3 regions of the Chitinimonas sp. JJ19 genome follow, and region 3 is predicted to be linked to each of the others. Evidence: predicted binding sites of a transcription regulator. Region 3 holds the regulator's gene; each other region holds the start of a gene.
The links. Region 3 encodes sigma-54, which starts transcription at its own class of promoters, with help from an activator protein. Its sites were predicted from a motif close to CTGGCACGCTTCATGCTT; they were not measured.
Positions count from the first base shown of each region.

Region 1 (7,125 bases), on a different contig from region 3:
CGTCCAGACCGGCAATGGCGAGGCCTATACCCGCAACGGCAGCCTGGAGATCGACGCGACCGGCCTGCTCAAGACCCGCGAGGGCTATCCCGTTCAGGGCGATGGCGGCCCTATCATCATTCCCGAAAACAGCATCGTGACCTTTGGCAAGGATGGCACCATCACTGCCGCACCGGCCAATGACCCCGCGCAGAGCAACGAGATAGGCCGCATCAAACTGGTGAGGCCAGACGAGCTGCAACTGGAACGCGGCAGCGATGGGCTGTTCAGGCTGCGCGATGGTCAGCCAGCCCAGGTGGATGCCAGCGTGCAGATGACCAATGGGGCGTTGGAGGCCAGCAACGTCAATGCGGTGGATCAATTGGTGAAAATGATTGATTACCAGCGCAACTACGATCTTCAGGTACGAATGTTGCAAACAGCTGATCAGAACGCCAAGGCTGCTGCGCAGATCATGGCGGTAAGCTAAATCGCCAGCAAGTACCCGCAAGATACGAATAAAACGACAGGAAAGACGAAAGGATAGCCGCCATGATGCGCTCTCTGTGGGTTGCCAAGACAGGCATGGACGCGATGCAGATGAACATCGACGTCATCTCCAACAACCTGGCCAACGTCAATACCAATGGCTTCAAGCGTAGCCGGCCGATTTTTGAAGACCTGCTGTACCAGACGCTACGCCAGCCAGGCGGCGCGACCAGTCAGCAGACACAGTTGCCTACGGGGCTGCAACTGGGTACCGGGGTCAAGCCTGTTGCCACAGAGCGCATCCATACCCAGGGCAATCTGCAGCTGACTGATAACCCATACGATATTGCCATCAACGGGCGCGGCTTTTTCCAGATCGAGATGCCGGACGGCACCATAGGCTATACCCGGGATGGCGCCTTCCAGTTGAATAATCAGGGGGTGATCGTCACGGCCGAGGGCTACCCCTTGCAAGGCAATATCACGGTACCGGAAGGGGCCCTGCAGTTCGGTGTCAGCCGTGATGGCGTGGTGACTGCCTTGCAGGCTGGGCAGACCCAGGCTACCCAGATAGGCACCATACAACTGGCGACCTTCATCAATCCGGCGGGTTTGCAGAGCGTGGGCGAGAATCTTTATCTGGAAACCGCTGCATCAGGTGCGCCGCAGGCAGGCACGCCAGGACAGACTGGCCTGGGTGTGCTCAACCAGCAGTATGTGGAAACCTCCAACGTCAACATCACCGAAGAGCTGATCAATATGATCCAGGCGCAGCGGGCCTTTGAGATCAATTCACGCTCTATCCAGACTTCGGACCAGATGCTGCAGAAGCTGACACAGCTGTAAGCCACGTACGTGAACCAATGGCATAAGCAAAATACTGACAGGAGCCTGGCCATGATACGTAACACCTTCAGCCTGATAGCCGTGTTGTTGCTGAGCGCCTGCGCCAGCAGCATCCCACCGACCATCGTTACCCAGCCGACCAGTGTGCGGCCCATGGCGCAGCCGCAAGTGGCAGCGGGGCGGGGCAGCATCTACCAGGCAGCAACGGCCCGCTCCCTGTTTGAGGACAGGCTGGCGCGGCACATGGGCGACAACCTGACGGTGCTGATTGAAGAGCAGATCAACGCCAGCAGCAATTCTGCCAATAAGGCTGAGCGCACCAGTGAAAACAGTACCGAGGTGGACGTCAACGCCAGCTCGAATTTCTTCCGCGGCATATTGGGCGGACTGGCGCTCGATACACAGTCAACCAACAAGCATGATGGCAAGGGTACAGCCAGTTCCAGTAACAGCTTCCGTGGCCAGATCACCGCGCAGGTGGTGGATGTGCTGGCCAATGGCAACCTGGTGATAGCCGGCGAGAAGCAAGTCAATATCCGTGGCGAAATCAGTTATTTGCGGGTATCGGGCATCGTCAACCCGGCCGATGTGAAAGCAGGCAATGTGGTATCCTCAAACAAGATTGCCGAGGCCCGCATAGAAGAAATGGGCAGCGGTACGATTGCATCCGCCGACCGCGCCGGCTGGCTGCAGCGATTCTTCTTCAGCTTCCTGCCATTCTGACCCGATGCTTCTAAACCGTACCGCAGTCCGCCTGATAGCCTGTCTACTCCTGGCCCTTGGCTGCAGTACGGTTTACGCCCAGAAAATCAAGGAGCTGGCCAGCATAGGCGGTGTCCGGCCCAACCAGTTGATAGGTTACGGCATCGTGGTGGGCCTTGATGGTAGCGGCGACCAGACCACACAGACGCCGTTTACCGTGCAGAGCGTCATCAATATGCTCACGCAACTGGGGGTGCAATTGCCCCCTGGCACCAGTCTCCAGCTCAAGAATGTGGCGGCAGTGACCGTGACCGGTACCTTGCCGCCTTATTCACGTTCAGGCCAGGCCATTGATGTCACCGTGTCCTCGATAGGCAATGCTAAGAGCTTGCGCGGCGGTATGTTGCTGATGAGCCCGCTCAAGGGGGCGGATGGCCAGGTTTACGCCATAGCCCAAGGCAATGTGATCGTGGCGGGTGCGGGTGCATCGGCCGGGGGCTCCAGCACGCAGGTCAATCAGCTGGCCGTAGGACGCATACCCAATGGTGCCACGGTGGAGCGCGAAGTGCCTGGCGGCGTGGGCGAGGGCGACTACATTACCCTGGCGCTGCACGATGCGGATTTCAGCACCGCCAGCAAGGTGGCGCAGGTCATCAATACCGGCATGGGGGCGTCTACCGCTCGCGCGCTGGATGCCCGCACCATACAGGTTCGTGCACCACAAGACCCCGATGCACGCGTCAGCTTCATGGCCAAGCTGGAGAACCTGAATGTGATCCCGGCAGATGCGGTGGCACGGGTAATCATCAATGCCCGTACCGGGTCGGTGGTCATGAACAAGGCGGTCACGCTGGAGCCGTGCGCGATATCGCACGGTAACCTGACGGTGACCATCTCGGCCAAGAATGAAGTCAGCCAACCCAAGCCGCTATCGGGCGGCGAGACCCAGCCGGTGCAGAATGCCGATGTGGAAGTGAAGGCGGAAAAAGGCGGCGTGACGGCCGTGCCGCGTAGTGCTTCGCTCAACGAGGTGGTGCGCGCACTTAACCAGATAGGCGCCACACCGCAGGACTTGCTGGCCATACTGCAGGCCATGAAATCGGCTGGTGCGCTGAAGGCGGATCTGGAAGTGATCTGACGCCCAAACCGTGCGGCAGAGGGGGCGCCTTGGCGCCCTTTTTTTCGTTTGCTGCCGATGGCAGTTCTTGCCGCCCGCCTGGTCTGATGGTCGGTGCTGCCCATGATTTTCAATGCAAGTTATTGAATTGTATTGGTAATATTGTCAGGCATTATCCTTGCTTTGCTTGGTTCGAGCCTACTCGAAACCGACAAGCGCCATGCAACTCACTGCCAACCCCACTGATGCCAGCCTCAACGCCAAGCTCGCGATAGATGCGCAGGCTGTAGGTGATTTGCGTGCCCGGCTGGCCAAGGACCCCAAAGGGGCAGCACGCGAGGTGGCAGGTCAGTTCGAGAAGATGTTTCTCGACATGGTGATGAAATCCATGCGTGACGCCACACCCAAGTTCGACGAGCTGGAAAGCAGCACGGTGGGCATGTTCCAGTCCATGTATGACCAGCAGTTATCGCAGAACATGACCAGCGGTGCCGGTCGTGGCCTGGGGCTGGCGGATTTGATCGCCGCCCAGATAGAGCGGATGAACAACCCCGACAGCCTGCAGGTCATGCAGCGCAGCCCTGCGCGAGGTAGTTGGGGTGGCAATACGGCGGCTAGCGTGGCGGCAAAGCTTGCCGCTCCGGTTGCGGCTGTTGCTGGTGATGCGGGTGAGTTCATTGGCGATATCGGCCAGTCTGCCCTTGCTGCTGCGCAATCGTTGGGTTTGTCGCCCCATTTGATGCTGGCACATGCCGCTCTGGAAAGCGGCTGGGGCAAGAAGCCCATAGTCGATGCCCAGGGCAACAACAGCCACAACCTGTTCGGCATCAAGGCTGGCCGGGGTTGGGAAGGCAAGACCACCGACATTACCACCACCGAATTCGTAGATGGCGTAGCGCAGAAGCGGGTGGAACGGTTCCGCGTCTACAACAGCTATGCCGAGGCTTTTGCCGACTATGCCCGCCTGCTGTCCTCGCGCTATGGCGATGCGGTACAGGCCGGTGCGGACGCCAAGGTTTTTGGCAAGGAACTGCAAGCAGGTGGCTATGCCACCGATCCGGCTTATGCCGACAAGCTGGCCCGTGTGGCTGAGCACCCGGCGCTGAAGGCCTATAAGGCTGCCTGAGCAATAACGATAGACGTGCCGACATATGGGCGGCAGAGGTAGGAAATCATGGGTAACGGTATCTACGGCATTGCAGTATCGGGTCTGAAGGCGGCGCAAATTGGGCTGACCACCACCAGCCACAATATCGCCAATGCCAGCACACCTGGCTACAACCGGCAGGTGATAGGCCAGAGCGCGGTAGAGCCCACGCCTACCGGTGGTGGCTTCCTGGGCCGCGGCGCCCAGGTTGATACCATTACGCGTATCTACAACGAGTTTGTTGGCCGTCAGGTGCAGACGGCACAGGCGCAGGCCGGTTACCTGACCAACCTGAAGTCCCACCTGGCCGATCTGGACAACCTGCTGGCCGACCCTTCGGCTGGTTTTTCGCCCTCGCTGCAGGACTTCTTCACCGGTGTGCAGACGGTTGCCAACAACCCGCAGGATGTGACCGCACGGCAATCGCTGTTGGGCTTGGCCGAATCCATGATCACCAAGCTGCAGACGGTGGATTCGCGCATGCAGACGCTGCGCAGCGACGTGAATACCGAGATCCAGGCCACGGTAGGCAATATCAACTCCATCACCGGCCAGATTGCCCATCTGAACGACCAGATCATTCTGTCCACCACGGTGGGCAACAACCTGCCCAATGACTTGTTGGACAAGCGCGACCATCTGGTCACCCAGCTCAATCAGTACGTCAAATCCACGGTCATCAAGCAGACCGATGGCAGCTACAATATTTTTATCGGCAATGGCCAGAACCTGGTGGTGGGCAATCGCTCGTTCACCCTGGGCGCCGTGCAGGCGGTGGATGATCCATCCCGCCTGGATGTGGCCTACCAGCAGTTTGGCGTGACCGCTGTCATTCCTTCTGAAATGATTACCGGCGGCTCCCTGGGCGGCGTGCTGGAATTCCGCAAGGAAGTGCTGGATGTCTCGCAGAACTCCCTGGGCCGTGTGGCGCTTGCGCTGGCGCAGACCTTCAACGAGCAGCACCGCAAGGGGCAGGACCTGAATGGCCAGTATGGCGGCAATTTCTTCCAGTTCCCCACCGAACGCATCAGTGCCCAGCCGCGCGTAGGCGGCAACCAGGTGAGCCTGACGGCCGAGCTGACATCGGTACGTCCCTTCGTGGAGAGCGATTACAACATCGCGCTGGACAATACTGGAACCAACTACACCATTACCCGGCTAACCGATGGGCAAACCGCCACCATCAGCCTGGCATCGGGCGAGCTGACCAGTGCCACCGGCTTTAATGCTTTTGGTGTCCGCTTCAAGCTGGCGATCAACCCCAATGTGAACCCGCCTACCGGCCCTGATCTGCTGGCTGGCGAGAATATAGGTATCAGCTTCAGGCCCGCCGCCTCCGAGGTGATCGCCAATGCTAGGAACCAAGGCAATGCCGACCTACAGGTTTCGATATCCGACATCAGCAAGCTGACCACCAGCGATTACGAGTTCATCTTCGACGGCCCCGATTACCGGGTGGTACGCAGGGAAGACGGCGCCCAGTTCAATATCAATGCGTCGGCCTGGGCCAACCCGCCCATCGAGATTGATGGCCTGTCCTTCCGCATCAACGCTGGCAATATGGTGGCGGGGGACCGCTTTACGGTGCTTCCTACCCGCGGCTTTGCCGATGAAATGACCGTGATGATCAAGGATACGGCCAAGGTGGCGGCCGCAGCCCCCATCCGTACCTCGTCTGATACCTTCAGCATCGCCTCGTCGGCCAATGCCGCCAATACCGGTGGCGCGCTGATCAGCAGCGTATCGGCTTCTGTGGCGGCACAGGGTGGCGTGGCGGCCAAGAAGATAGAGATACTGTTTACGGCTGCGGGCACCTTTGATATCCGCGATGCCAACACGGGCACTGTGCTGGCAGCCAACCAGGCTTACACCTCCGGTAGCAACATCAGCTACAACGGCTGGACCGTGCAGATTACCGACGGTGGTGGCCCACCGGCTGCCGGTGACCGCTTCGTGATAGACCCGCGCAAGAACACCGGCACGGCCAATATTTCGGCTGGCGTGGTCACCACCATGCCTATCAACACCGATATGAAGACACCGGTAGCGATACGGTTTGAAACCGCGACCCGCTTCAATCTGGTGAACCCCAGTACTGGCGAGGTGATCGACCCGGCCACCGGCAACCGCTTTCAGCCCACGACCGGCAATATTGTCGATCGCAGCGGCAATATCGTGTCGGGCGGCAACAGCCTGGACCCGGCCACCGGCAATGTGGTGGATGGCGGCATGACTGTGCAGTTCAGCTCACAGGCCTATACCTCGAACGGCAATATCTCCTACAACGGCTGGACTGTGCAGATTACCGGCGTGCCTGCAGCCAGGGATACCTTTCTGGTTGAACCCAACACCGGCGGCAAGGCCGATTCCCGCAATATGCTGGCGCTGGGCAAGCTGCAGACCACCAATATTCTTAGCGGCGGCACGGCCAGCTACCAGGGCGCATACAGCAAGCTGGTGGCCGATGTGGGCGTGCGCGCCAACCAAGTCAATATCAACGAGGCGGCCCAATCCCAGTTGCTGGTGCAGTCGCAAACCAAGCTGGCGGAAGCGTCCGGGGTCAACCTCGATGAGGAGGCATCAAATCTGCTTATCTACCAGCAGGCCTATCTGGCATCGAGCCGGGTAATCCAGATTGCCCAGAAGGCATTCGAGGAAGTCCTGAACATAGGCCGTTAAGCAGCGATTGATCTGCAGGAGTAAATAGCATGCGTGTCGCCACCAGTTCCATCTACAACCTGGGCGTGTTCAATATGAACAATCGCCAGGTTGATCTGTTCAAGCTGCAGAATCAGCTATCGACTGGCCGCAAGATATTGACGCCTTCGGATGACCCGGTGTCCTC
Region 1 is NZ_JBAMDD010000003.1:170,323-177,447, forward strand. Features, by position in the region: gene flgF (flagellar basal-body rod protein FlgF) at 1-469, shown strand, start outside; gene flgG (flagellar basal-body rod protein FlgG) at 532-1,314, shown strand; gene V7714_RS05270 (flagellar basal body L-ring protein FlgH) at 1,366-2,037, shown strand; gene V7714_RS05275 (flagellar basal body P-ring protein FlgI) at 2,042-3,154, shown strand; gene flgJ (flagellar assembly peptidoglycan hydrolase FlgJ) at 3,354-4,259, shown strand; gene flgK (flagellar hook-associated protein FlgK) at 4,308-6,959, shown strand; gene flgL (flagellar hook-associated protein FlgL) at 6,989-7,125, shown strand, end outside.
Region 1: the regulator sigma-54 is predicted to act here: its motif matches at 3,296-3,313, upstream of flgJ (flagellar assembly peptidoglycan hydrolase FlgJ).

Region 2 (7,125 bases), on a different contig from region 3:
GCGTACCAGCCCGCCGACCACCCAGGATGCCAGGCCGTCCACCGTATCCCACCAGGGCTTGCTGCTGGCCAGGGCTTCCAGCGCCGGAAGGCTGCCGGGCTCCAACCGCTTGCCGTGCTTGTCGAGCAGGTCTACCGCCACATACTGGAACTCACGCTCGGGCTGGTCCCACAAGGCCTGGGCCAGTGCCAGCAAGGCGCTCGCATCCAGTGTGGCCGCGTCGCGGATAAAGCTGGCGCTGGCCTTGCGCCGCGCGGGTGTGGGTATGCCCAGGAAATCGAACTGCTCACGCATATAGGCGCGCATGGCGGGTGCGCGCTCGGGCTGGGCGCTGGCTGCCAGTGCACTGCGCAGCGCTGCCAGCCCGGTGTTCATGTGCCCAGGGTGTCCTTGAGCGCCTCGGCCTGTTCCAGCGCGGCAGCGGCGGTATCGGCCAGCACGCAGTAGTGGCCCATCTTGCGGCCGGGCCGGGCTTCACGCTTGCCGTAGAGGTGCAGGTGGGCATTGGGCGCCTGCATCAGCACCGCCCAATTGGGTTCGCCACCATCGTCCTGCCATACATCGCCCAGCAGATTGACCATCACCACTGGCGAGAGCAGGTCGGTGCGGCCAGGGTGCAGGCCGCACATGGCGCGCACCTGCTGTTCGTACTGGCTGGTGACGCAGGCATCGATGGTGTAGTGGCCGGAATTGTGCGGCCGGGGAGCGATCTCGTTGATGACCAGTTCGCCACCATCGAGCACAAAGAACTCCACCGCCAGCACGCCGATGTAGTCCAGCGCCTCGGCCAGTTGCCGGGCCATCTGCTGGGCCTGGGCGGCCAATGCGGCATCTACCTGGGCCGGCACGATGCTGACATCGAGTATGCCCTTGGCGTGGCGATTCTCGGCCACCGGGAAGACGGCCACCTCGTGCGGATTGCTGCGGGTAACGATGGCCGAGACTTCGCAGGCCAGCGGCAGCATTTTTTCCAGCACGCAGGGCTGCCCACCCAGGTCGGCATAAGCCGCACGGGCCTCCACGGCCGTGGCAACCCGAACCTGGCCCTTGCCGTCGTAGCCTAGCCGCGCAGTCTTGAGTATGCCGGGCAGATAGGGTGTCAGGTCGTGGTTGAGGTCTTCCACAGTCTCCAGCGCCAGATAGGGCGCGGTCGCGAGGCCGGCCTTGCGTATCCAGGCTTTTTCCTGGATGCGGTCCTGGGCGATGGCCAGGCAATCGCCCGAGGGGCTGACCGGCACATGCTGGGCCAGCCAGCGCATGGAATCGGCGTTGACGTTTTCGAATTCGGTGGTGATGGCAGCGCAGGTCTCGGCCAGCTCCTTGAGGGCAGCGTGGTCGTTATAGGCGGCGCGCAGATGCACATCGGCAAATTCGGCTGCCGGGGCATTGCCATCCGGGTCCAGCACGGTTACCCGGTAGCCCATGGTTTTGGCTGCCACGGTAAACATGCGGCCCAGCTGGCCGCCGCCCAGTATGCCCAGCATGGCGGGCGGCAGTATCGGCTTGTGGCTGGCCATGCTTACTCGACCTCGGGCAGGCTCATGGCCAGCACCGCATTCTTCTGCGTTTCGCGGAAGCTATTGAGGGCGGCACGCAGCTCGGGAATCTCGTTGGCCAGCAGGGCCACGGCAAACAGGCCGGCATTGGCGGCACCCGCTTCGCCTATGGCAAAGGTGGCTACGGGTATGCCCTTGGGCATCTGCACGATGGACAGCAGTGAATCTTCGCCACGCAGGTATTTGCTGGGAACAGGGACACCCAGTACCGGTACGGTGGTCTTGGCCGCCAGCATGCCCGGCAGGTGGGCTGCGCCACCGGCACCGGCAATGATGGCCTTCAGGCCACGCGCCTCGGCCGCCTCGGCGTATTCATAGAGCAGATCCGGCGTACGGTGGGCGGAGACCACCCGTGCCTCGAAGGCAATGCCGAAGGCTTTGAGCTGGCGGGCAGCATGTTGCATGACTTCCCAGTCAGAATTGCTACCCATCACGAGGCCGACTTGGATCATCGGATAATCCCCTGTTTCAAAAAGTGGATTTTACAGAAATTCGGCTGGCCGCCAAAACCTTGATGCAACATGAAAAGTAGCGCTTGGAATATAGGCCGTATTCGCCAAGGTGTGCTGCTGCAGGGGCCATAGTATGGGCTCTTGGTCCGGCATGCACGCGGCGGTGAGCAAGCTGGGTCTTTGGGACCGCTGATCAGCCTGAACGGTAGCTGCCGGCAGCCCTTGCGGGCCTGCCCATAGACGGCAAAACGGCCCGTCTTGCGAGGGGCCGTTCTGTTGTAGCGCTTGGTCTGCTTACACGTTGTAGGCTTTTTCACCATGGCTGGTGACGTCCAGGCCTTCGCGTTCTTCGTCTTCTGGCACACGCAGGCCAATGACCAGGTCGACCAGCTTGTAGGCCACCACCGACACCACGGCAGACCACACCACGGTGAGCAGCACGCTCTGGGTCTGTATCCACACTTGCGAGGCGATGGAGTAGTTGGGCGCCACGGCATTGGTGACATAGTCCCACACACCCAGGCCACCCAAGGCCGGATCGGCAAACACACCGGTGAGGATGGCACCCAGAATGCCGCCCACGCCGTGGACACCGAATACATCGAGGGCATCGTCAGCACCCAGCAGGCGCTTGAGGCCATGCACACCCCACAGGCAGATCACACCCGCCGAGAGGCCGATGGCCATGGCGCCGCCGACACCGACAAAGCCGCAGGCCGGGGTGATGGCCACCAAGCCGGCCACGGCGCCCGAAGCGGCACCCAGCATGGAGGGCTTGCCCTTCCAGATCCATTCCACGCCCATCCAGGCCACGGCGGCCAGCGCGGTGGCAACCCAGGTGTTCACGAAGGCCAGTGCGGCGATGCCGTTGGCTTCCAGTGCGGAACCGGCGTTGAAGCCGAACCAACCCACCCACAGCAGCGAGGCGCCTATCATGGTCATGGTCAAGCTGTGCGGGGTCATGGCTTCCCTGCCGTAACCCACGCGCTTGCCAACAAAGTAGGCACCCACCAGGCCGGCCACGGCGGCATTGATATGCACCACGGTGCCGCCGGCAAAGTCCAGCGCACCCTTCTGGAACAGCAAGCCCGCCGTCAGCAGCGCCTTGGCGCCGGCTTCTGCATCGGTATAGGCATCCGGGCCAGCCCAGTACCACACCATGTGCGCCATGGGCAGGTAGCTGAGGGTGAACCAGATCACCAGGAAGGCCAGTACGGCGGAGAACTTGGCGCGCTCGGCAAAGGCGCCGACGATCAGGCCGCAGGTGATAGCCGCGAAGGCGCCCTGGAACACGATGTAGATAAACTCGGACAGGTAGATGCCCTTGGACCAAGTGGCCGCCAGCGAGGTGTCGTTCACCCCCTTCAGGAACAGCTTGGAGAAGCCGCCGAAGATGGCATTGCCCTCGGTGAAGGCGACGCTGTAGCCATAGGCGACCCACAGTACCGAGATCAGCGAGAACACCACGAACACCTGCATCAGCACGCTGAGCATGTTCTTGGAGCGCACCAGGCCACCATAGAACAGCGCAAGGCCGGGGATGGACATCAGGATCACCAGGGCGGCAGCGACAAATACCCAGGCGTTGTCAGGCTTGCTCAAGGTGGGCGCGGGTGCGGCCGCCGGGGCGGCAGCCTCTGCCGGAGCGGCTGTCGTGGCTGGGGCGGGCGCTGCTTCAGCGGTGGTAGCCGGCGCTGCTGCAGGGGCAGTAGCTGGGGTAGTCTCCGTCACGGTGGCGGCCGCAGGTGCAGCGGCCGGCTCTTCGGCCCAGGCGATGCCCAGGCTCATGGCACTTGCCAGTGCCAGCGCGGTAAACAGTTTTTTCATGGGTCAGTCCTCCCTTGCGGGCTTACAGGGCGTCTGCGCCGGTTTCACCGGTGCGGATGCGGATGACTTGTTCAAGATCAAAGACGAAGACCTTGCCGTCGCCTATCTTGCCGGTGTTGGCCGCCTTCTCGATGGCCTCGATCACCTGTTCTAGCAGGTCATCCTTGACGGCAATCTCGAGCTTTACCTTGGGCAGGAAATCGACCACGTATTCCGCGCCGCGATACAGCTCGGTGTGGCCTTTCTGACGGCCGAAACCCTTGACCTCGGTCACGGTAACGCCCTGCACGCCTATGGCGGACAGTGCCTCCCTGACCTCGTCAAGCTTGAACGGCTTGATGATGGCGCTAACGAACTTCATCTTCGCTCCTTAAGGTGGTGAACCAGTGGATACCTCGGTAGGGTAGCGATAGCATGGGTCGTGCCATGTTTATATTGTCTATTTATTCAAATACTTATGCTTTCAAGCAGCACATACCCCGTGGGATTTGCACTGCTTTGGTGCGATGGGATGGTCGCCCGCCTATCGCTGGTGCGGCGGGCCGCCATAACGGGGGTTTGCTAGACTAGAGGGCAACGAGATAACGCCAGGAGTAAAACCATGCTAGCCCAACGCCTGTTTGATGAAGTCAGCGGCAAACTGTCCGAAGTGATGGCCGCCGGCCCCGCCAAGGATATCGAGAAGAATATGCGGGCCGTGCTGACGGCGGCCTTTGCCAAGCTGGACTTGGTGACCCGCGAGGAATTCGAAGTGCAACAGGCCGTGCTGGCCAAGACCCGCGAGACCCTGGTGGCGCTGGAAAACCGCATCGCCGCGCTGGAAGCCCGCCCGGGTGCCGTCAGCGACGCGGTGAATCCTCAGGACGATTTTTAAGCGCCGATGATGAACTGAGGACACTGATGGGTGTTAGGGGTAGCACTGGCGCCCTCAAACTCAGCCAGGCTCCCCACCAGCCAGCTTGCGCTGGAACACATAGACCGCAGCGCCCAATTCGGGCGGTAGTACCAGCCGGCTGAGCACGGGGTCTTCGGTCATGTCGAAATGCTGCTGCTCGCGGTAATCGGCCCAGTTGCCGGTGATGAACTGGGAGCGGCTGCCGATGACGATATAGGTCTCCACGCTACGGGTGCGGAATACCTGGCGCTCGAAACGGTTGTTGGCGGGCGGCCAGGAGCAGATCACCACCTGGGGCGACTGGCTCAAGGCCTCGCGGGCGTCCATCCTGCTGACCGAGTCGGGGTACTGGATGGCGCCGTGCCAGCTGCCATCGTCGCTGGGCTGCACCGCCACGCCCTGTTGCTGCAGAAAGCGGCTGAGGGTGCCGTCGCCGGCAGCGATTTCCACACAGTGGCGGCCGGCAATCAGGCCGGCCAGTGCCTGCACCAGATCGGCCGAGTAAAAACAGTAGATGCCGCGCTTCTCCACCAGCGGCATCAGCCGGCGCCGCTGCCATAGCAGGGGCCAGAGCAGGCGGAACCAGAACAGCGACACCGGCTTGCGCTCCAGATCGCGCTTGAACAGCAGCCGCTGTGCCACCCAGCCATTGAACAGATTGAAGCGTACCTTGCCCTGCTGCACGCCAGTGGCTTGCGAGAAGGCGTACTGCCGTATCGCCTCCTCGGTCATGGCATGGCGTACCTGCTGGGCCACGAACAGGGCGAAGGCACGGCCATCGCGCTCGCCGCTGAGAAAGTTCTGCTGCATGCGGCGGCGCATGGCGGCTTGTTCCACCAGCGATTTCAGCTCGCCCGGGCGGCGCCGGGCGATGGCTGCGGCCAGCTCGGCCTGCACCTCGGCCCACTCGGCCGGGTGGGCGGCGCATAGCTCTGCCAGCCTTGGCCGGCCCTGCAGCCACTGCCAGGTCTGCTGTGCACTACGCTGGCCGGCGGGCATCGTCAGCGCTTACAGCTTGGCAAACACGCGCTGGGCCGCCGCCAGGGTGGCGTCGATGTCGGCATCGCTGTGGGCCGCCGAGACAAAGCCGGCTTCGTACAGGGCCGGGGCGATATAGACACCTTCGTCCAGCAGGCCGTGGAAAAAGGCATTGAAGCGTGGCTTGTCCGTCGCCATGACCTCGGCGTAGGTCTTGGGGGGCTGGGCATTGAAATAGACACCAAACATGCCACCCACCGCATCGGCCGAGAAAGTCTGGCCGGCGGCCTTGCCTGCTGCTGCCAGGCCATCGGCCAGCCTGCGGGTCTTGGCGCCCAGGCTATCGAAGAAGCCGGGCTGGCGTATCAGGCCCAGGGTGGTGAGGCCGGCAGCGACAGCCACCGGATTGCCCGACAAGGTGCCGGCCTGATAGACCGGGCCCAGTGGCGCGATCTTGGCCATGACCTCGGCGCGGCCACCAAAGGCGGCCAGCGGCATGCCGCCGCCAACCACCTTGCCCAGGGTGGTCAGGTCAGGCGTGACGCCATGCAGGCCCTGGGCACAGCCCAGGCCCACGCGGAAGCCGGTCATCACTTCGTCGTAGATCAGCAGGGCACCGTGCTTCTCGGTCAGGGCACGCATGGCGGTGACAAACGCCTCTGACGGGCGCACCAGGTTCATATTGCCGCAGAAGGGTTCGACGATGATGGCGGCAATCTGCTCGCCCTGGGTGGCGAAGACTTCCTCCAGCTGGGCCACATCGTTATAGGTCAGCACGATGGTGTGCTCGGCCACCGAGGCCGGCACGCCAGCGCTGGAGGGGTTGCCGAAGGTCAGCAGGCCGGAGCCCGCCTTGACCAGCAGGCTGTCGGAGTGGCCGTGGTAGCAGCCCTCGAACTTGATCAGCTTGTCGCGCCCGGTATAGCCGCGTGCCAGCCGGATGGCACTCATGGTGGCTTCGGTGCCGCTGGACACCAGCCGCACCTGCTGCATGGACGGCAGCATCTCGCACAGCAGGTCGGCCAGGTCGATCTCGGCCTCGGTAGGGGCGCCAAAGCTCATGCCGGTGGCGGCCGCCTTCTGCACGGCCTCCACCACGGCCGGGTGGGTATGGCCCAGGATCAGCGGGCCCCAGGAGCCCACATAGTCGATATAGCGCTTGTCGTCCGCATCCCAGACATAGGCGCCAGCACCACGGGCAAAGAAGCGCGGGGTGCCGCCAACCGCGCCAAAGGCCCGCACGGGCGAGTTCACGCCGCCGGGGATATGGCGCTGGGCGCGCTGGAACAGTTGTTCGTTCTTGCTCATGGTCGATCCTGTTGGTTGATTGCTGCCGGTACGGTTGCCACGCCCCCGGTGGGTGCCGGCTGCCGTACGCTCATGGGCGGGTATGCGGTGTATCAGCGGGCTGTCGTCC
Region 2 is NZ_JBAMDD010000022.1:5,995-13,119, reverse strand. Features, by position in the region: gene V7714_RS19345 (DNA alkylation repair protein) at 1-375, opposite strand, end outside; gene V7714_RS19340 (5-(carboxyamino)imidazole ribonucleotide synthase) at 372-1,517, opposite strand; gene purE (5-(carboxyamino)imidazole ribonucleotide mutase) at 1,520-2,008, opposite strand; gene amt (ammonium transporter) at 2,303-3,835, opposite strand; gene glnK (P-II family nitrogen regulator) at 3,858-4,196, opposite strand; gene V7714_RS19320 (accessory factor UbiK family protein) at 4,437-4,709, shown strand; gene V7714_RS19315 (hypothetical protein) at 4,770-5,729, opposite strand; gene hemL (glutamate-1-semialdehyde 2,1-aminomutase) at 5,739-7,016, opposite strand.
Region 2: the regulator sigma-54 is predicted to act here: its motif matches at 4,246-4,263, upstream of glnK (P-II family nitrogen regulator).

Region 3 (7,125 bases):
GCAGCACGTCCATCAGGTAGGGCGATTGTTCGGGCGAGGTCAGTAGCGGGACATGGGCGCGTTCGCAGGCTTCGCGCAGCATATCGGGCGCTGGCTGGCCGTTGGCGATGATCATGGCCGCCATATCGGTGCTGAACAGGTGGTCCAACGACTTTTTCAGGGCGGTGGCCTCTACCTGCTGCAGGTAGGCGATTTCGGCCAGGCCCAATACCTGAATGCGGTTGGGGTGGACGAAATTGAGGTGACCGACCAGGGCGTGGGCCGGCTTCTGGTTATCGGCCTCGTTGGACAGCAGATTGTTGGCGCCACTCTGGCCAGCCAGCCAGGTCAGGCGCAGTTTCTCTGCGTTGTCGATGAACAGCTGGCGGACGGTGATTTGGGGCATGGTTCCGTTTCTGTATCAGGCCTGATAGCGACGGTGCCGGGGGCGGGCCGGGGCTGGCTGCCCCGGTGGCTTAGGCTTGCCAGTGGGTGAGCAGTTGGTGCACGTCTTCCGGTGTGGTGGCCTGGCTCAGCGCTTCGCGGATTTTTTTGTCACTGAACAGCTGTGCCAGTTCCGACAGGATCTGCAAATGCAGGTCGGTTGCCTGTTCGGGCACCATCAGTACGAAGGCGAGGTTGACTGGCTTGCCGTCTGGCGCCTCGAAGGGGATGGCTTGCTTGAGGCGCACAAACACCCCTACGGCCTCCTTCAGGCCCTTGATGCGGCCGTGCGGTATGGCGACACCCTGGCCCAGCCCGGTCGAGCCCAGCTTTTCGCGGGCGAACAGGGCGTCGAAGATGGCTGCGCGGGCGATGCCGTGGCTGTTCTCGAACAAGAGGCCGGCCTGTTCGAACAGGCGCTTCTTGCTGGTCAAGTCCAGATCGAGAAAGACGTTGGTCAATGGCAGGAGTGAGGCGATCAGGGCCATGGTTGTGCAATGCTGGAATAGGCCGCCATTGTACGCCGGTGGGCGGCCAGGACAAGGCGTGAAAGTCGGCTTGTGCTGGGGGTGTGGTGCCAGTGTGGCATGGTCTGCAGCAGAATGGAAAACGGGAACGGTGTCCCTGTACCGTTCCCGTTCCCTCTCGTCACTTGCGCTTTACTGCTACGGCGCCGTCAGGCGGCTGCCTGATCGTGGCTTTCCGGTTCTACGTGATGCTTCATGGCATCGGTGTGGCGGTCTCCATATCGCTTTTCTTTGTGCTTTAACACTTGCCGATCCAGCTTGTCGGCCACCAGGTCTATGGCGGCGTACATATCGGGCTCGGTGGCTTCCACATGGATATCCTTGCCGCGCAGATGCACATTCACTTCTATCTTCTGCTGCAGCTTGTCGACGCTGAGGGTGACGCCCATGTCGATCACATGATCGAAGTGGCGGGTGACCCTCTCCAGCTTGGTCTGCACGTATTCGCGGATGGCTGGGGTTACGTCGAGGTGGTGCCCACTGATGGTCAGGTTCATACGACTCTCCTTGTGTTAAGGACGCCGCCTAGCTGCGGGGCGGCTACAGGGACTTTCGTTGGTTCACGGGAGGGATCTGCAAGGCTTCACGGTACTTTGCGACGGTACGGCGGGCAACATTGATGCCCTGCTTGCCGAGCACTTCGGCCAGCGTACTGTCACTCAGTGGTTTCTTGGGGTCTTCGTTCTGTATCAGTTGTTTGAGAAGGGCTTTGATGGCGATGGCCGAGCATTCGCCGCCCGAGTCGGTATCTACATGGCTGCCGAAGAAATACTTGAACTCATAGATGCCACGCGGCGTGAGCATGTATTTCTGGGTAGTCACCCGAGAGATGGTCGATTCGTGCAGGTCCAGCTCCTCCGCAATATCGCGCAGCACCAGGGGGCGCATGGCGACTTCGCCGTGTTCGAAAAATCGCTGCTGCTTTTCGACGATGGCCTGTGCTACGCGGAGTATGGTGTCGAAGCGTTGCTGGACGTTCTTGATCAGCCACTTGGCTTCCTGCAGCTGGCCGGACAGGCCTGTGCCGTTTTCACGATGTTGCCGCAGGATGTTGGCGTACAACTGGTTGACCTTGAGTTTGGGCATCGCAGCTTCGTTCAGCTGGACCGTCCAGCCGTTGCGAAGCTTCTTCACCACCACGTCTGCTACCACGTAGCGGGTGTCAGTCTCGCCGAACACTGCTCCGGGCCGTGGGTTCAGTCGCTGTACCAGCAACTGCGCGGCTCGCAGGGCGGTGTCGTCGCATTTCAGCGTTTTCTTAAGCTTACTGTAGTCCTTGTTAGCCAATAAATCGAGGTGCTCGGCCACAATCTCAAGTGCCAATCCGCTGGCCGGTTCGTGCTGCATCAACTGCTGTAATTGCAACTTCAGGCAGTCCTTGAGATCGACTGCGCCCACGCCACAAGGTTCCAGCTGGCGTATCAATTGCAGGCTGACCTGCAGTTCTTCCAGCTCGATTTCCAGTTCGTCGCGCAGGGATTCGGGGATCAACTCAAAGATTTCGACCAACGGTAGGCCCAGGTAGCCATCGTCGTCCAGCGCGTCGATGACCAGGTTGGCCACGGCATGGTCGCGCTGGCTCAGGGGCAACAGGCCCAGCTGGGCCAGCAGGTGCTCGCGCAGGGTGCTGATGCGTGCGACGTTGGCCTGGGGGTCGAACTCGTCATCGTCTTCGCGCTGGCGCCCGCCGCCGCTTTCGTTCCAGTAGCTGTCGCCCAGCGCGCCATCCATGTCGAAATCGGGTTCGGCGGTATCGGTACTGGGGGCCTCGTCGAGCGAGGGGGGCGGCTCGGTCACCTCCACCGGGCTGCCGTCCTCGCGTACCGGGTGGATTTCCGGCTCGTTGTCGTCCTCGCGCTCCAGCATGGGGTTGTCCTGCAGGAAGCGTTCTATCTCCTGGTTCAGGTCAAGCGTGGAGAGCTGCAGCAACTTGATGGATTGCTGTAGCTGCGGCGTAAGCGTGAGTGACTGGGAGAGCTTGAGTTGGAGGGATTGTTTCATGCTGACACGGTAACAGGCTAAAGCCTGAAATGCTCACCTAGGTAAACCCGGCGGACATTGTCGTTATAGACGATCTCTTCGGCGCTCCCCGAGGCCAGGACGCTGCCTTCGTTGATGATATAGGCGCGATCGCAGATGCCCAGCGTCTCCCGCACATTGTGGTCGGTAATCAGTACACCGATCTTGCGCTCCTTGAGGAAGCGGATGATCTTCTGGATATCCATCACGGCGATGGGGTCTACCCCGGCAAAGGGCTCGTCCAGCAGGATAAAGCGAGGGTTGGCAGCCAGAGCGCGGGCAATCTCGCAGCGGCGGCGTTCGCCACCCGATAGCGAGAGGGCGCTGCTGTCGCGCAGGTGGGCAATGTTCAACTCGCGCAGCAGTCTGTCCAGCCGGCGTTCTATCGTTTCGCTGTTGGTGACATGCAGCTCCAGTATGGCGCGCACATTCTCCGCCACGGTCATGCGGCGGAAGATGGAGGCTTCCTGCGGCAAGTAGCCCAGCCCCAGGCGGGAGCGCTGATGCATGGGCAGGTGGGTGATCTCGGCGTCATCCAGGAAGATCTTGCCGCCGTTGAGAGCGACCATGCCGACTATCATGTAGAAGCTGGTGGTCTTGCCGGCGCCATTGGGGCCGAGAAGGCCGACAACCTCGCCGGCATCCACGTGCAGCGAGACATCGCGGACCACCGTGCGGGATTTGTAGCGCTTTTGCAGGTGCTGGGCGGACAGGCGTGCGGTCATGGCTTAGCTTGGCTCTCGGGCTTTTTCTTGGGCTGTATCACCAGCTTTACCCGGCCATCGGTGCCGGGTGTGGCGCTGGCATTGCCTTCGGCCCGGAAGATCTCGGTCACGCTGTTGTAGACGATATGGCTGCCGCTCAGCTCATCCTGGCCGCGCTTGAGCCAGGCGTTGCCGGTCAGCTTGACGTCGCCGGTCTTGCTGTCGTAGTCGAGCTTGTCGGAGCGGGCATCCAGCCAGACTTCCTGGCCTTCCATCTTTTGCTTGAACTTGACGGGGCGGCCGCTGGCCTGGACGGTTTGTTCGCCGTCGGCCTGTTCGGTGATCACGGCCTGGTCGGCGTCCAGTGACAGGGTGCCCTGTACCAGCCTGACGCCGCCTTCCAAGACGGAGCGACCGGTTTTCTGATCCTGGCTGACGCGGCCGGCATCGACATTGATGGGTTTGCCGCTGTCGGCCTTCTCGGCCAGGGCCAGGGGGGCCAGCAGGGTCAGGGCGCTGGTCAGCAGCAGCTTAGCGTTGAGGCGGGGCATAGTAGAGGCTCACATTGGAACGCAGGTTCAGGCGTGTGTTCGGGTGGTCGTAGTCAAAGCCGGTGCTGCGCATGCGGTTGCCGCCGCTCACCATGTCGGCGGGGGCGTCCGAGCTGGCCAGGCCACGGGTGATGTCCAGCTGCAGGCGGCTGCTCTTGAGTGTCATCGCGTCGACGCCGGCTGCTGCAGTGCGGTGCATGCGTACATCCTGCTCGAAGAAAACCCGGTCGCCGCCTTCGGTGATGCGGGCTTTTTCGGCATTGATGGTGAGCGTAGGCTCGCCGGGCAGGGTGCGTACCAACAGGGCATCTGCAAACTCGGAGTGATCATCATGCGGATAATGCCGCATGCCGCTGGCGGTCAACTGGTAGAGCGGCTTGCCATCGGGGCCGTAGCCGGTGGCCACAAAGCGGTTGATGGTCAGGTCGGGGTCGCGGCTGCCGGCGGGGGGCGAGAAGTAGGGCAGGTTGGTGGCGCGGTCCAGCAGCAGTGCCATGCCGGCCAGGAGGCCGAGCAGTAGCAGGGGGAAGGCGCGGGCCGCGCGGTCGGGCAGCATGCTCACTTTAGATAGGGCGCCAGTTGTGCGTCCAGGGTGCCCTGGGCTTGCATGATGATTTCGCAGGCTTCCCGCACGGCGCCGTTGCCGCCACGCGCGCCGGTGACGTAGTGGGCGTGCTGGCGCACCAGGGTGGGGGAGTCGGGTACGGCGACGGCGAAGGCCACGCGGCGCATGACGGGCAGGTCGATGACATCGTCGCCCATATAGCCGCAATCGGCCATGCTGAAGCCGGTGTCGCTCAGCAGTTGCTCAAATGCGGCTAGCTTGTCGTGCGCGCCCTGGATCAGGTGATCGATGCCCAGGTTGCGGGCACGGTGCTCTACCAGGCGGGAGTTGCGACCGGTGATGATGGCCAGCGCCACGCCGGACTGCCGCAGCATCTTGAGGCCGTGGCCATCGAGCGAGTTGAAGGCTTTCAGTTCTTCGCCGCTGTCGGTGTAGTAGAGGCTGCCGTCGGTCATGACGCCATCGACGTCGAATATCATCAGTCTTACGTTATGTGCGCGTTCCAGCACCGTATTTTCCTTGTCTGCCTGATCGCCCTGAGGCGCTGGCGTGCTATCCGATATTTAAAGGTATAGGGCTTACACCACGCCGGCGCGCAACAGATCGTGCATGCGCAGGGCGCCCACCAGTTTGCCTTCATCCAGTACCAGGACCACATAGACCTTGGCCTGCTCCATCAACTGCACGGCTTCGGCCGCCAGCTTGTGGGCGGCGATGGTCTTGGGGTTGCGGGTCATGAGCTGGGCAATGTCCACGGCCTTGAGGTCCAGCTCCCTATCCATGGCGCGACGCAGGTCGCCATCGGTGAAGATGCCCTGCAGCGTGCCGTGGTCGTCGACCACGGCGGTCATGCCCAGGCCTTTGCGGGTAATCTCGAACAGGGCGTCGCGCACGCTGGCGGTTTGCTTGACCACGGGCAGTTCGTCGCCCTGGCGCATGACATCATGCACATGCACCAGCAGGCGCCGGCCCAGGCTGCCGCCGGGGTGGGAGAGGGCAAAGTCGTCGCGACCAAAGCCCCGTGCTTCCAGCAGGCAGACGGCCAGGGCGTCGCCCAGGGCCAGTGCGGCGGTGGTGCTGGCTGTTGGGGCGAGGTTGAGCGGGCAGGCTTCTTTCTCGACCCGGGCGTTCAGGTGGATGTCGGCGGCCTGGCCCAGGGTGGAGTCGGGATTGCCTGTCATGGCAATCATCCGGGCACCCTTGCGCTTGATGGCAGGCAGCAGGGTGACCAGTTCATCGCTCTCGCCGGAGTTGGACAGGGCCAGCACGATATCGTCGGCGGTGATCATGCCCAGGTCGCCATGGGCGGCCTCGGCCGGGTGCATGAAGAAGGCGGGTGTGCCGGTGGAGGCCAGGGTGGCTGCCAGCTTGCGGCCGACATGGCCAGACTTGCCCATGCCCGCCACCACGACACGGCCCTGGCAGCCCAGCATCAGCTGGTGGGCTGCAATAAAGCTGTCGTCCAGCCGCCCGGCCACGGCCTGTATGGCCTGCGCTTCGATATTCAGCACGTCGCGGGCCAAGGCCAGCAACTCGGCTGCGTTGGGGGTGTGTTGGGTCGTCATAAGGCGGCAGTATAAGGGATGCCAAGGGAACGTCAGTATTCCTGTTTGGTTCCCGTCCCGGGCGTAATGTCGCGTGTGGGCGGGCGAAAGCCTGCTGTATTCGTATAATTCCACCGTTGACCGCCACTGATCGCCTTTATGCACCATGCGCTTGAGACTGTTCTGCTACTCCTGGCTGCCGCTGTGGCGGTGGTCACGCTCTGCCGCCGTTTCCAGCTGCCGGCCATGCTGGGCTATCTGCTGGTGGGTATCGCCATCGGCCCGCATGCGCTGGGCTTGATAGGCAGCTCTACCGAGGTGGCCGAGCTGGCCGAGTTTGGCGTGGTGTTCCTGATGTTCAGCCTGGGGCTGGAGTTCAGCCTGGCCAAGCTGACGGCCATGCGTACCCTGGTGTTTGGGCTGGGTTCGGCCCAGGTGGTCAGCTGCATGGCGCTGGTGATGGGGGCGGCATTGCTGTTTGGCCTGCCGTGGCAGGCGGGCCTGGCGCTGGGTGGCGCCCTGGCCATGTCGTCTACTGCCATCGTCAGCAAGATGCTGGCCGAGCGGGTGGAGATCAATGCCATACATGGGCAGCACGCTATCGGGATTTTGCTGTTCCAGGATCTGGCGGTGGTGCCGCTGCTGATCATGATTCCGGCCCTGGGCCGGGCGGGTGGCGACCCGTGGCTGGTGCTGGGGCTGGCCTTGATCAAGATTGTCCTGACCTTGGTGATACTGCTGTACTTTGGCCCCAAGCTGTTGCGGCCGTTGTTTCATCTGGTGGCCAAGGGG
Region 3 is NZ_JBAMDD010000011.1:144,512-151,636, reverse strand. Features, by position in the region: gene hprK (HPr(Ser) kinase/phosphatase) at 1-385, opposite strand, end outside; gene V7714_RS14710 (PTS sugar transporter subunit IIA) at 456-911, opposite strand; gene hpf (ribosome hibernation-promoting factor, HPF/YfiA family) at 1,100-1,447, opposite strand; gene V7714_RS14700 (RNA polymerase factor sigma-54) at 1,491-2,951, opposite strand; gene lptB (LPS export ABC transporter ATP-binding protein) at 2,969-3,694, opposite strand; gene lptA (lipopolysaccharide transport periplasmic protein LptA) at 3,691-4,224, opposite strand; gene lptC (LPS export ABC transporter periplasmic protein LptC) at 4,205-4,780, opposite strand; gene kdsC (3-deoxy-manno-octulosonate-8-phosphatase KdsC) at 4,783-5,298, opposite strand; gene V7714_RS14675 (KpsF/GutQ family sugar-phosphate isomerase) at 5,368-6,354, opposite strand; gene V7714_RS14670 (monovalent cation:proton antiporter-2 (CPA2) family protein) at 6,493-7,125, shown strand, end outside.